DNA from 2 places in the Streptomyces sp. NPDC046716 genome. Region 2 is predicted to be linked to the other one. Evidence: riboswitches for the same ligand, from Rfam matches in the RefSeq annotation. Region 2 holds a riboswitch; the other holds the start of a gene.

Region 1 (7,197 bases), on a different contig from region 2:
TCGGACCGCGCGGGGTCGTGGCCACCGCCTCGTACGAGGCGCGCAGGTTCGGGGTGCACTCCGCCATGCCGATGGGGCAGGCGCGGCGGCTCGCGCCGAACGCCGCGTACCTCGTGCCCCGGTTCCGGCTGTACCGGGAGATCAGCGAGCAGGTGATGGCCCTTCTGCGGGAGCTTTCGCCGCTCGTGGAGCCCTTGAGCCTGGACGAGGCGTTCGTCGATCTGGAGGCCGGTGAGACGGCCTGGGACGCGCGTTCCGCGGAAGCCGTGGGGCTGAAGTTGCGCGGTGACATCCGACGGGTGACCGGGCTCAGCGGATCCGTGGGGCTCGCCGTCTCCAAGATGCTCGCGAAGATCGCCTCCGAGGAGGCCAAGCCGGACGGGCTGCTGCTGATACCGCCGGGGACCGAGCGGGAGCTGCTCGGGCCGAAGTCCGTACGGATCCTGCCGGGCGTCGGGCCGGCCACCGGGGACCATCTGCGCCGGGCGGGGATCCACACCGTCGAGGAGATCGCCGAGGCGGGCGAGGACGAGCTCGTACGGATGCTGGGGAAGGCCCACGGAAGTCATCTGCACGCGATGGCGCTCGCGCGGGACGAGCGGCCGGTCGTCGCCGAGCGGGACTCCAAGTCCGTCTCCGTCGAGGACACGTACGACGTCGACATCCATGACCGGGTGCGGGTCCGCATGGAGGTGCAGCGGCTCGCCGACCGGTGCGTGGAGCGGCTGCGGGCCGCCGGGAGATCGGGGCGGACCGTGGTGCTGAAGGTGCGGCGGTACGACTTCTCGACCCTGACGCGGTCCGAGACGCTGCGCGGGCCGACCGATGATCCGGGGGTGGTCCGGGAGGCCGCCGCGCGGCTCCTCGAGGGCGTGGACACCACCGGCGGCGTGCGGCTGCTCGGAGTAGGTGTCAGCGGGCTCGCCGACTTCACGCAGGAGGACCTGTTCGCCCAGGCCGCCGCCGCTTCCGAGGAGGCGGCGGCAGCCGTGGTGGAGGAGGCCGAGGAGACGGTCGGTCCGGTCGAGGACGTGGTCGAGGAGCCTGCGGCGCGGCGATGGATGGCCGGGCACGATGTGCGGCACGCCGAGTTCGGGCGCGGGTGGGTGCAGGGGAGTGGGGTCGGGCGGGTCACCGTGCGGTTCGAGACGCCTTACTCCGTGGAGCCGGGGCGGGTGCGGACGTTCTCCGTCGACGACCCGTTGTTGGAGGCCGCTGATCCGTTGCCGCTCGTGGAGGTGGCTGCCGGGTGAGGGGGCGATCCGGGTACGCGTGGAGTGTGGCTGGTCGCGCAGTTCCCCGCGCCCCTGGCGGGGGTCAGGTCGGGTCGGTTTCCGTGCCTGCGATGTGGCCGAAGGACAGGTCCGGGTTCTCCGGGGCCGATACGTCGAGGCCGTAGTGGTGGTAGAGCTGCAGTTCCTGTTCGGGGGAGAGGTGGCGGCCCACGCCGAAGTCGGGGGCGTCCTTGATCAGGGAGCGTTCGAAGGGGACGCGCAGGGTGCCGTCGACCAGTTCGCTCGGCTCCAGGGGGACGAAGGCGTCCCGGCTGAACAGGCCGGTCCGTATGGCCGCCCACTCCGGAACGCCCGTGGCGTCGTCGAGGTAGACCTCGTCGATGGTGCCGATCTTCGTTCCGTTGCGGTCGAGCGCCTTGCGGCCGATCAGGTTGCGCGGATCGATGTCGGTCTGCACGGGCCCTCCAGCAGGTCGCAACTCGTCTGTAAGCACTACGAAAGAGCACATTGGGGAAGGCGGCCACTCGAGGGTGACGGCCAGGTCGCCGCTGGTAGGCTGGCGAATGGCTGCTGACCCCGTGCGGGAGAGTCCACCGACTGCCGTCGGAGGACGCCGAAGGAGCAAATCCTCCCCGGAATCTCTCAGGCCCCTGTACCGCACGGACGAGGTCACTCTGGAAAGCAGGGCGGGGTGCACGGTGCCCGCCCTCACCGACGGTGAAAGCCGGTGTGCCCCGTGATTCGGGCGGGCGGCCGGTGAAGCTCTCAGGTTGAGATGACAGAGGGGGAGGCCGTCCGGGCACCAGCGCCGTGGTGCCCCTCGCAGGTCGCAATGACCAGGAGGCCTCCGCCATGACCGCCCACCGCATTCCGCTCGCGCAGCTGGAACAGGGAATCCCCTTCGAACAGCGCCACATCGGTCCCGACGACGCCGCTCAGGCCAAGATGCTCGCGCAGGTCGGCTACGGCTCGCTCGACGAGCTGACGGCGGCCGCGGTGCCGGACGTGATCAAGAGCACCGAGGCGCTGGAGCTGCCCGCGGCCCGCACCGAGGCCGAGGTGCTCGAGGAGCTCCGCTCGCTCGCCGACCGCAATCAGGTGCTCGGCTCGATGATCGGGCTCGGCTACTACGGGACGTTCACGCCGCCCGTCATCCTGCGCAACGTCATGGAGAACCCCTCCTGGTACACGGCGTACACGCCCTACCAGCCGGAGATCTCGCAGGGCCGCCTGGAGGCGCTGCTCAACTTCCAGACCATGGTCGCCGAGCTGACCGGGCTGCCGACCTCCGGCGCCTCGCTGCTCGACGAGGGCACGGCCGCCGCCGAGGCCATGGCGCTGTCACGGCGCATCGGCAAGGTCAAGAACGGCGTGTACGTCATCGACGCCGACGCGCTGCCGCAGACCGTCGCCGTGATCCGGACCCGGGCCGAGCCGACCGGCGTCGAGATCGTCGTCGCCGACCTGAGCGACGGCATCCCCGCCGAGGTCGCCGAGCGCGGGGTCGTCGGTGTGCTGGTGCAGTACCCCGGTGCCTCCGGCGCGGTGCGCGACATCAAGCCCGTCATCGACCAGGCGCACGAGCTGGGCGCCATCGTCACCGTCGCCGCCGACCTGCTCGCTCTGACGCTGCTGACCTCGCCCGGTGAGCTGGGCGCGGACATCGCCGTCGGCACCACGCAGCGGTTCGGTGTGCCGATGGGCTTCGGCGGGCCGCACGCCGGTTACATGGCGGTCCGCGAGAAGTTCGCGCGCTCGCTGCCGGGCCGTCTCGTGGGCGTCTCCGTCGACGCCGACGGCAACAAGGCGTACCGCCTCGCCCTCCAGACGCGCGAGCAGCACATCCGCCGCGAGAAGGCGACCAGCAACATCTGCACCGCACAGGTGCTGCTCGCCGTCATGGCCGGCATGTACGCCGTCTACCACGGGCCCGACGGGCTGAAGTCCATCGCACGGCGCACCCACCGCTACGCCACCCTGCTGGCCGCAGGACTCACGGCGGGCGGTGTCGAGGTCGTGCACCAGGCGTACTTCGACACCGTGACCGTACGGGTGCCGGGCCGGGCCGCCGCCGTGGTGAGCGCCGCGCGGGAGAACGGGGTGAACCTGCGGCTCGTCGACGCCGACCGGGTCTCGGTCGCCTGCGACGAGACCACCACCCGCGCCCAGCTCGGCATCGTCTGGGAGGCCTTCGGCGTCGCGGGCGCCGACATCCAGGCGCTGGACGCCGCGACCGAGGACGCGCTGCCGGACGCGCGGCTGCGCGGCGACGCCTACCTGACCCACCCCGTCTTCCACCAGTACCGCTCCGAGACCGCGATGCTGCGCTACCTGCGCCGGCTCGCCGACCGCGACTACGCGCTGGACCGCGGCATGATCCCGCTCGGCTCCTGCACGATGAAGCTCAACGCGACGACGGAGATGGAGCCGGTCACCTGGCCCGAGTTCGGACAGCTGCACCCCTTCGCGCCGGCCGAGCAGGCGCAGGGCTACCTCACGCTCATCCGTGAGCTGGAGGAGCGGCTCGCCGAGGTCACCGGCTACGACAACGTCTCGCTCCAGCCGAACGCCGGGTCGCAGGGCGAGCTCGCCGGGCTGCTCGCCGTCCGCGGCTACCACCGGGCCAACGGGGACGACCAGCGGACCGTCTGCCTCATTCCGTCCTCGGCGCACGGCACCAACGCGGCGAGCGCGGTCATGGCCGGCATGAAGGTCGTCGTCGTGAAGACCGCCGACGACGGCGAGATCGACGTCGAGGACCTGCGCGCCAAGATCGAGCAGTACGCCGATCAGCTGGCCGTGCTCATGATCACGTACCCGTCTACTCACGGTGTGTTCGAGGAGCACGTCGCGGACATCTGCGCCGCCGTGCACGACGCCGGCGGTCAGGTGTACGTCGACGGTGCCAACCTCAACGCCCTGGTGGGGCTGGCCAAGCCGGGCCACTTCGGTGGCGACGTCTCGCACCTGAACCTGCACAAGACGTTCTGCATCCCGCACGGCGGCGGTGGTCCGGGTGTCGGTCCCGTCGGTGTGCGCGCGCACCTGGCGCCGTACCTGCCGAACCACCCGCTGCAGCCGAGCGCCGGTCCCGAGACGGGGGTCGGGCCGATCTCCGCCGCGCCGTGGGGCTCCGCCGGAATCCTGCCGATCTCCTGGGCGTACGTCCGGCTCATGGGCGGCGAGGGGCTGAAGCGGGCCACGCAGGTGGCCGTGCTCTCGGCCAACTACATCGCCAAGCGGCTCGAACCGCACTTCCCGGTGCTGTACACCGGGCCCGGCGGGCTCGTCGCGCACGAGTGCATCATCGATCTGCGGCCGCTCAGCAAGGCGACCGGGGTCAGCGTCGACGACATCGCCAAGCGGCTGATCGACTACGGGTTCCACGCGCCGACCATGTCGTTCCCGGTCACCGGGACGCTGATGATCGAGCCGACCGAGAGCGAGGACCTCATCGAGCTCGACCGGTTCTGCGACGCGATGATCGCGATCCGGGGTGAGATCGAGCGGGTCGCCTCCGGCGAGTGGTCCGGTGATGACAATCCCCTGCGGAATGCTCCGCACACGGCCGGGATGCTCGGCGGGGAGTGGGAGCACGCGTACAGCCGTGACGAGGCGGTCTTCCCTGCCGGGGTGGTTGCCGCTGACAAGTACTGGCCGCCGGTGCGGCGCATCGACCAGGCGTTCGGTGACCGGAACCTCGTGTGTTCCTGCCCGCCCATGGACGCCTACGAGGGGTGAGCCGACGGGGGTGCGCGGCCAGCCGTTGTCGGTGGCTGGTCGCGCCGTTCCCCGCGCCCCTTTCGGGGCGCTAGGCCGCTGTCACCACCGCGCCCAGTGGGCGGTGCGGGGCGATGATGGTGCCGTTGGGCAGCAGTTCGCCGGTGTCCTCGAAGAGCAGGACTCCGTTGCACAGGAGGCTCCAGCCCTGCTCCGGGTGGTGGGCCACTGGGAGCGCGGCCTCGCGGTCCGCGGAGTCTGCTGTCGGGCACGGTGGCTGGTGCTGGCACATGGATGGGATCTTTCGCTGCGTAGTGATGTCGATGACGCTGGCGTCGCTGTCCGTGCTGCGGCGTGAAGGCTTGTTCATGGCCGCACCCCCGTTGTCAGTCGGTCGGAACCCAGTGTTGCCCTGTGGGCGTCAATCCGCAGGGATTTCGTAGCAGCGGTCCTCACAGGTTGGAGACGCGTCACCCGTGCGGACGGTTCAGCTCAACGGCACTGTCCCTTCGGGTGGTTCGGGGTGGCCGGATGGGGCTAGTCCGGTCGGGGCGCTCGTGTGCGGACAGGGCTGTGCCCCGCGGCCGGACGGCGGGCGGCGCGGGGCACAGGTCTCCGGGCGGGTCGAGCGGTACGGTGTCCGGCCGCGTCAGGCGAGCAGGGTCGTGGCGCGCGCGGGCGTCAGCCGGTGGGTGAGGACCGGCAGCAACTCGGCGACGCGGTGCGGGCGGTGGGCCGCGATGCCGGGCGGGGCCGGCGCGAGCGGGACCAGGATGTCGTCGGCCGCCGGATGACCGGTCGCCGCGTCGGCGGTGTGGTCCCCGTGCAGCCACAGCGTGAGCATGTACAGCTCGGGCACCGACAGCAGCCGGGGCTGGTAGTGCTGGGGCAGGGCCTCCGCCTGGCGCAGCGCGCGCTCGGTGGACGTGACGTAGGGGCCCTCGAAGAAGTGCGAGAAGGCCCAGCCGTCGGGGGTGAGCATCGTGTCGGCGGCGGCCACGGCCCGCTCCCCACAGCGGATCAGGAAGCGCCAGCCGGTGAGACGGGCGCGCGAGGGGCCCGTGGTCTCGGTGATGTGGTCCAGGACATGGACGGGTAGCGGGAGTTCGGGGCTCGCGGGCCCTTGGGCGGCACGCAGTGACGGGGTCCGCGCCTCACGGACGGCGGTGGGGGAACCGAGAGCCGTGAGGACGGTGCGCAGGGCGGGCGCGGGGGCCGGAGGGACATGCAGCGGCATGGTGGGTCGCCTCTCATTCGACAGGCACGTGGTGCTGGGGGCGGTGCGGGAGAGCGGACGGCGCTGTCTGCTGCTGGGGGCACGTGAGTACACAGAAGGTGCGTGGCGGGCCAGAGAGGGCGGGGGCATCGGCCACGGGCGCCCACACTCTGTCTCGTTCGCGGAGTTTATACGACGTATGTTCACTCGGTGTTTCGGCTACCAGACCCCGTGGCAACGGCAAGGGCTTAATCAGCCTGAGTTTCGGCCCTATTTTGCGGACTTTTATCGCGGTTTCCGCGAGGGGCCCGACCGTGACCTCGGTGTCTTTAGGTCAAGCGGTCGGCCGGTTCTCGTCGGCGTTTTTCACCAGATCTCGGGCCGGTGAATCTGCGCGGGGCCGCATGCCTAAGGAATGTGCCTCGGGGTAACAGCGTGGAGCGTACTGCCCCGCGGGCCCGAGCGGGGCGTTATCGATCACATTGCCTGGGCATCATCCACCGTGACAAACGGCCGGGTGGGCGGGCTGCCCGAGCGAGGAGGGACGCTTCCATGGGGGAGAAGGTCGTTGCGGGCGCGGTCGACATGGCAGACCGACGGCGCTACCGGGACAAGCACAGGGAGTGTCTCGAGGGACTCCAGAGGCTGCTGGACGAGAAGCGGTTCGACCGTCCCAAGAATCTCATGGGTCTGGAGATCGAGCTGAATCTCGCCGGGCCCGACGGTATGCCGAGAATGATGAATGCAGAAGTACTGGAGAGGATTGCGAGCCGCGATTTCCAGACGGAACTCGCGATGTTCAATCTCGAAGTTAATATCGCGCCGCACCGCCTCGGCGGGCGGGTGCTCGACCAGCTGGCGGAAGAGCTGCGGACCGGTCTCGGCTATGCGCACCGCAAAGCCAACGAGGTCGCGGCGGGAATCGTGATGATCGGTATTCTGCCGACGCTGAGCGCGGACGATCTCGTCTCCGCGAATCTGTCGGACGTCGATCGCTACACCCTGCTCAACGACCAGATCGTGGCC
Region 2 (7,197 bases):
TGACACCGACTTGACGGACGGTGTCACACCTCTCGTGCGTAGAACGGACGAACACGCGTCCGCAGCCAGTCGGCGACCGGGTCCTGGGTGACGTCGAGGAAGACGAGATTCACCGGCCAGGCGACCGGCATCCGGCCCAGCGCACGGCCGAGCGCGTCCAGCGCGACGTCCCGCGCCGGACCCGCCGGTGCCGCCGAGCCGTCGTGCTCCGTCAGTTCCACGCCGATGAACAGCGACGGGGCGCCGTCCTCGACGACCGCGAGACAGCGGCGCGCCGTGCGGACGGCGCCGGTCGCGTCGAACTCCTCGCGCACCGCGGTCAGGAGGTCGACCGGGTCGTCCTGCCAGTCCGGCTCGGACAGCACGACCCGCCCGCCGGTCGCCGGTCCGTCCAGCGGGGTGCGCCCGCCGCGGGCCAGCTCGGCGACGGCCGGGGGCGGGAGCGGGACGCCGATGGTGCCGTCCGGGTTCACGGCGAGGCCGACCTGCGGCGGCAGCCCGCGGGCGAACTCCACCGCCGGGGCCACCGTGCAGTCCATCCGGCCGCCGGTGACCCGCATGAACTCGTGCTCGGAGCTGAAGACGGGCACGTAGGCCTGGCCCTCGATCTCCAGGGTGGGCAGATCGAGGTCCCGGCTGGCCGGGCCGCCGCCCTTGGGCAGCGGGATCCACAGATGGCCGCGGCCGAGCACCTCGACGATGCGGCCGCCGGCCTCGGGGCGGCCGAGCGCCGCGGAGAGGACCTCCTCCACCTCGTTCGCGGGCCAGCTGTGCTGCGGCTGCGGGTGGGCGTGCGCATCGCCCTCGCCCTGCGCGTAGTGCTCGTGCCCCTGCTCCGGGATGCCCGGCGTCTCCATAGCTGCCTTCAACCTCTGCTCTGCCCCTGCCATACGGTCCGGGCCGACGATAACCCGTTCGGCGGTACCGCCGAGGGGACTCCCCCTCGGTCTCAGGGCTCCAGGAACGTGATTCCGCCGAGTGCGTCGGACGCGGCGCGGTCGAGGAGCACCGCCGACTCGATGCCGGCCGGCAGGTCCCCGGACTCCGTCGACGTGACGAGCGCGGTGACCGCCCTGCGGTGCCGGGCGAACGCGTACCGCGAGACGCCGCGGCCGCGATCGCGCTGCCCCTCCAGGGCCAGGTCGGGCGTCACGTCGAGCAGGATCAGATGGACGGCCGCGCCACGCCGCCCGGCCGTCCGCGTCACCCAGCGGCGCACCCAGGCCTGGGTGCCGCAGTCGTGCACGACGACGCTGGCGCCGGTGCGCATGGCGCGGCGCAGGCCCGCGTAGTGCGCGACGCGGACCAGCGGCCGGTAGAGCGCGTACGGCACCCAGCGCGGCATCCGGGCGGCCCAGCGCTCCCGGGCGTCCTGGGAGTCGATCCGCACCACGGTGACCACGCGCCGCATCAGCGTGGACTTCCCGCTGCCCGGCAGCCCCGACAGCACCACCAGGTCACCCGCCGCGAAGCCGATCCGGCGCGGGGTGCGGCCGCCGCGCCCCCGCAGGTCCCGCACCGAGCGCTGCCGGGGAACGCGCACCCCCGCCACCGCCGGCGCCGTGGTCGCGTACGCCCCCGCCAACTCCTTGTGCACCGTGATCGTCCTCCCCGTTCCGGTCACGCCACTTCTCCCCACCAAGTGTAAAGAGTAGGTAATGCCCTCCGATCTGTTTCCCCGTTCCCCGGACATGCAATGATGTGCGCGCCAACTGCATACAGGCCGCTTGAATCCGCGCGGGAGAGTTCCAGGCACACAGTGACCTGGGCGCCGAAGGAGCAAGTCCCTCCCTTGAATCTCTCAGGCCCCGAACCGCGCGGGCGAGGCACATCTGAAAAGCGGGCCGACCGTCTCGTACGGCGGCCCCACCCAAGGTGCAAGCCCCCCGGGGCGAACCTCTCAGGTTCCGATGACAGATGGGGAGGACACTTCGCCCTCGCCGTCATGCCCTGGAGCACCAGCAATGAGCCCTACGCCTTCCCGCCTGACCGCGCTCGACGCCCTGCACCGGTCGCTCGGCGCCACGATGACCGATTTCGCCGGCTGGGACATGCCCCTGCGCTACGGCAGTGAGCGCGACGAGCACAACGCCGTACGGACGCAGGCCGGACTCTTCGACCTGTCCCACATGGGCGAGATCACCGTCACCGGCGCCCAGGCCGTGGACCTGCTCAACTTCGCGCTCGTCGGCAACATCGGCTCCGTCGGCGTCGGCCGCGCCCGCTACACGATGATCTGCCGCGCCGACGGCGGCATCCTCGACGACCTGATCGTCTACCGCCTCGCGGAGACCACGTACATGGTCGTCGCCAACGCGGGCAACGCCCAGATCGTGCTCGACGCGCTGACCGAGCGCGCCGCCGGGTTCGACGCCGAGGTGCGCGACGACCGGGACGCGTACGCGCTGATCGCCGTGCAGGGCCCGAACTCCCCCGCCATCGTGAAGTCCGTCACCGACGCCGACCTGGACGGGCTCAAGTACTACGCGGGCCTGCCCGGCACCGTCGCGGGCGTCGAGGCGCTCATCGCCCGCACCGGCTACACCGGCGAGGACGGCTTCGAGCTGTTCGTCGCCCCGGCCGACGCCGAGAAGCTGTGGCGGGCGCTGACCGACGCGGGCGCCGAGTACGGCCTCGTGCCGTGCGGCCTGTCCTGCCGGGACACGCTGCGCCTGGAGGCGGGCATGCCGCTGTACGGGCACGAGCTGACCACGGAGCTGACCCCGTTCGACGCCGGTCTCGGCCGCGTCGTCAAGTTCGAGAAGACGTCCCACGGCGATGACTTCGTCGGCCACGACGCCCTGGCGGCCGCCGCCGAGCGCGCCGAGACCGCCCCGCCCCGCAAGCTGGTCGGCCTGATCGCCGAGGGCCGCCGCGTCCCGCGCGCCGGCATGTCCGTCGTCGCCGACGGCCGGGTGATCGGCGAGATCACCTCCGGCGCCCCGTCCCCGACGCTCGGCAAGCCGATCGCCATCGCGTACGTCGACCCCTCGCACGCCACGCCGGGCACGACGGGTGTCGGCGTCGACATCCGCGGTACGCACGAGCCGTACGAGGTCGTGGCTCTGCCGTTCTACAAGCGCCAGAAGTGACCCTCACCAGCCCCGCCGTCATCAGCACCCTCCCCCGTACAGGAGAATTCGCCTCATGAGCAACCCCCAGCAGCTGCGCTACAGCAAGGAACACGAGTGGCTGTCGGCCACCGAGGACGGCGTCGCCACGGTCGGTATCACGGAGCACGCGGCCAACGCGCTCGGTGACATCGTCTTCGTCCAGCTCCCCGAGGTCGGCGACACCGCCACCGCGGGCGAGACCTGCGGCGAGCTGGAGTCGACCAAGTCCGTGTCCGACCTGTACTCCCCCGTGACGGGCGAGGTCACCGAGATCAACCAGGACGTCGTGGACGACCCGGCGCTCGTGAACTCGGCCCCCTTCGAGGGCGGCTGGCTGTTCAAGGTCCGCCTCTCCGAGGAGCCCGCCGACCTGCTCACCGCCGACGAGTACACCGAGTTCTCCGGGAGCTGACCCCCCTCATGACTGAGCAGAAGTCCGTACTGAACGAATCCCTGCACGAGCTCGACCCGGACGTGGCCGCGGCCGTCGACGCCGAGCTGCGCCGCCAGCAGTCGACGCTCGAGATGATCGCGTCGGAGAACTTCGCCCCGGTCGCCGTCATGGAGGCGCAGGGGTCGGTCCTCACCAACAAGTACGCGGAGGGCTACCCCGGCCGCCGCTACTACGGCGGCTGCGAGCACGTCGACGTCACCGAGCAGATCGCCATCGACCGGGTGAAGGAGCTGTTCGGCGCCGAGTACGCCAACGTGCAGCCGCACTCGGGCGCCTCCGCGAACCAGGCCGCCCTGTTCGCCATCGCCCAGCCCGGCGACACGATCCTCGGCCTGGACCTGGCGCACGGCGGCCACCTCACGCACGGCATGCGCCTGAACTTCTCCGGCAAGCAGTTCAACGTGGTCGCGTACCACGTGGACGAGGCCGGCCTGGTCGACATGGCCGAGGTCGAGCGCCTGGCCAAGGAGCACCGCCCGAAGGTCATCATCGCGGGCTGGTCGGCCTACCCCCGCCAGCTGGACTTCGCCGAGTTCCGCCGCATCGCCGACGAGGTCGAGGCGACCCTGTGGGTCGACATGGCGCACTTCGCGGGCCTGGTGGCCGCGGGGCTGCACCCGAACCCGGTGCCGTACGCGGACGTCGTCACCTCCACGACGCACAAGACGCTCGGCGGCCCGCGCGGCGGCATCATCCTCGCCCGCAACAAGGACTTCGCGAAGAAGCTGAACTCCGCGGTCTTCCCGGGCTTCCAGGGCGGCCCCCTGGAGCACGTGATCGCGGCCAAGGCCGTCTCCTTCAAGGTCGCCGCCTCGGAGGGCTTCAAGGAGCGCCAGCAGCGCACGATCGAGGGCGCGCAGATCCTCGCCGAGCGCCTGACCTCGGAGGACGCCCGCGCCCACGGCGTGAACGTGGCCTCCGGCGGCACCGACGTGCACCTGGTCCTCGTCGACCTGCGCGACTCCGAGCTCGACGGTCAGCAGGCCGAGGACCGGCTCCACGAGGTCGGCATCACGGTCAACCGCAACGCGGTCCCGAACGACCCGCGCCCGCCGATGGTCACCTCCGGCCTGCGCATCGGCACGCCGGCTCTGGCCACCCGCGGCTTCGGCGCCGACGACTTCCGCGAGGTCGCCGACGTCATCGCCGAGACGCTCAAGCCGTCCTACGACGCCGCTGCGCTGAAGGCCCGGGTGACCGCACTCGCGGAGAAGCACCCTCTGTACCCCGGCCTGTAGCCATTCCGTACGCTTTGCGGCGTACGAATTTTCGGGGCACCCCGCACACTGGACAGTGAGCAGGGTGCCCCGTGTCACGTCCCCCGTCCCACCCGTCTGTTCCGAACACCGGCGGACAGCGTCGTCCGCCACCACCATTGGAGTCCCACCGTGGCCATCTCGGTCTTCGACCTGTTCTCGATCGGCATCGGCCCGTCCAGCTCCCACACGGTCGGCCCGATGCGCGCCGCCCGGATGTTCGCGCGCCGCCTCAAGAACGAGGGCCTGCTGGCCCACACCGCCTCGATACGCGCCGAGCTGTACGGCTCCCTCGGCGCGACCGGCCACGGGCACGGCACCCCGAAGGCGGTGCTGCTCGGCCTGGAGGGCGACTCCCCGCGCACCGTCGACGTCGAGCACGCCGACCAGCGCGTCGAGGAGATCAAGACCTCCGGCCGGATCAACGTCCTCGGCGTGCACGAGATCGGCTTCGACTTCGACGAGGACCTGATCCTGCACCGCCGCAAGGCCCTGCCGTACCACGCGAACGGCATGAGCCTGTGGGCGTTCGACGCCGAGGGCGGCGAGCTGCTCACCAAGACGTACTACTCGGTCGGCGGCGGATTCGTGGTCGACGAGGACGCCGTGGCGGGCGACAACCCGATCGTCCCGGACGACACGGTCCTGAAGCACCCCTTCCGCACCGGCGACGAGCTGCTCCGCCTCACCCACGAGACCGGCCTGTCCATCCCGGCGCTGATGCTGGAGAACGAGAAGGCCTGGCGCACCGAGGACGAGATCCGCGCGGGCCTGCTGGAGATCTGGCGGGTCATGCAGGCGTGCACCTCCCGCGGCATGGCCCGCGAGGGCATCCTGCCGGGCGGCCTCAAGGTCCGCCGCCGGGCCGCGAGTTCGGCCCGCAAGCTGCGCGCCGAGGGCGATCCGCTGGCCCACGCCATGGAGTGGATCACCCTGTACGCGATGGCGGTGAACGAGGAGAACGCGGCGGGCGGCCGCGTGGTGACCGCTCCGACGAACGGCGCGGCGGGCATCATCCCGGCGGTCCTGCACTACTACGTCAACTTCGTGCCCGGCGCCGACGAGGAGGGCGTGGTCCGCTTCCTGCTGTCCGCCGGCGCCATCGGCATGCTCTTCAAGGAGAACGCCTCGATCTCCGGCGCCGAGGTCGGCTGCCAGGGCGAGGTCGGCTCGGCCTGCTCGATGGCGGCGGGCGCCCTCGCCGAGGTGCTCGGCGGCTCCCCGGAGCAGGTGGAGAACGCGGCGGAGATCGGCATGGAGCACAACCTCGGCCTGACCTGCGACCCGGTCGGCGGCCTGGTCCAGATCCCGTGCATCGAGCGCAACGGCATGGCGGCCGTGAAGGCGGTCACCGCGGCCAAGATGGCGATGCGCGGCGACGGCTCGCACAAGGTGTCCCTGGACAAGGTCATCAAGACCATGCGGGACACCGGTGCGGACATGTCGGTGAAGTACAAGGAGACGGCGAGGGGCGGCCTCGCCGTCAACATCATCGAGTGCTGAGGGGCGTACCGGCGCTCATGTCCGGGACGGCGGTCACAGGGTGGCCGTCGTCCCCTCACCGGAGCCGCTGCCCTGGAGCCACTGGTCCCAGCTCAGGTTGAAGGCCGCGTAACCGTTGTCGGCCGGGGCCTTGGCGCGCGGCGAGCCGGTGATCGTCACCGGGTCGCCCTGCTTGACCTGGCCGTAGAACCACTTGGCGTCGGACATCGACAGATGCACGCACCCGTGCGAGCCGCGGGCGCTGCCGCTGCCCGGGTTGGGGTCTCCGGTCGAGTAGTGCACGTACGTACCCGACTGCGTCAGGTGTACGTCCCAGGGCAGCGTCAGGTCGTAGTAGTTGGGGCTGCCCTTGTCGCAACTGATGCCGACGCTGCAGGAGGTCATGTGGACCTTCTCCTGCTTGTCGATGACGGCCATCGTGCCGTTCCAGGTCGGGTACTCGGCGCTGCCCGCGTTGATGGACAGGGTGCGCACCGCCGACCCGTTCTTCGTGACCTTCATGGTGTGGCCGCTGACCGAGACGTCGGCGCGGACGTCGTCGCCGACCTTGAAGGTGTGGGTGTAGCTGTGCGTGCCGTAGCGCCCGTTGCCGTTGGAGACGCCCTCCATGTCGGCGACGACCTTCACCTTCGTACCGGAGGGCCAGTACTCCTTCGGGCGCCAGTCGGCGCGCTTGTCGCCGAACCAGTGCCAGGCGCCCTCGACCGGCTGCGAGGCGCTGATCTTCATGTGCTTCTCGACCGAGGCCCGGGCCTTCTCGGCGACCGGGTTGGTGAACACCACCGAGACGGGCATGGCCACGCCGACCGTGGCGCCGCCCTGCGGCATGATCGTCTCCAGCAGCATCGGCGGGCCCTTGGGCTTCGTCGGG

What was found. Region 2 has a riboswitch for glycine ahead of gcvT (glycine cleavage system aminomethyltransferase GcvT). Riboswitches for the same ligand answer to the same signal wherever they lie in the genome.
Region 1: linked by a shared signal. The riboswitch ahead of gcvP (aminomethyl-transferring glycine dehydrogenase) and the one ahead of gcvT (glycine cleavage system aminomethyltransferase GcvT) in region 2 are both predicted to bind glycine.

Annotation. Positions count from the first base shown of each region.
Region 1 covers NZ_JBEYYU010000064.1:29,675-36,871, reverse strand. The annotation lists gene ABZ930_RS34070 (DNA polymerase IV) at 1-1,253, shown strand, start outside; gene ABZ930_RS34065 (PRC-barrel domain-containing protein) at 1,318-1,692, opposite strand; glycine riboswitch at 1,807-1,903, shown strand; gene gcvP (aminomethyl-transferring glycine dehydrogenase) at 2,088-4,976, shown strand; gene ABZ930_RS34055 (DUF5999 family protein) at 5,047-5,247, opposite strand; gene ABZ930_RS34050 (hypothetical protein) at 5,605-6,192, opposite strand; gene ABZ930_RS34045 (glutamate-cysteine ligase family protein) at 6,724-7,197, shown strand, end outside.
Region 2 covers NZ_JBEYYU010000034.1:38,840-46,036, reverse strand. The annotation lists gene ABZ930_RS24560 (enhanced serine sensitivity protein SseB) at 24-857, opposite strand; gene ABZ930_RS24555 (AAA family ATPase) at 950-1,624, opposite strand; glycine riboswitch at 1,729-1,826, shown strand; gene gcvT (glycine cleavage system aminomethyltransferase GcvT) at 1,965-3,092, shown strand; gene gcvH (glycine cleavage system protein GcvH) at 3,148-3,525, shown strand; gene glyA (serine hydroxymethyltransferase) at 3,534-4,805, shown strand; gene ABZ930_RS24535 (L-serine ammonia-lyase) at 4,956-6,326, shown strand; gene ABZ930_RS24530 (L,D-transpeptidase) at 6,360-7,197, opposite strand, start outside.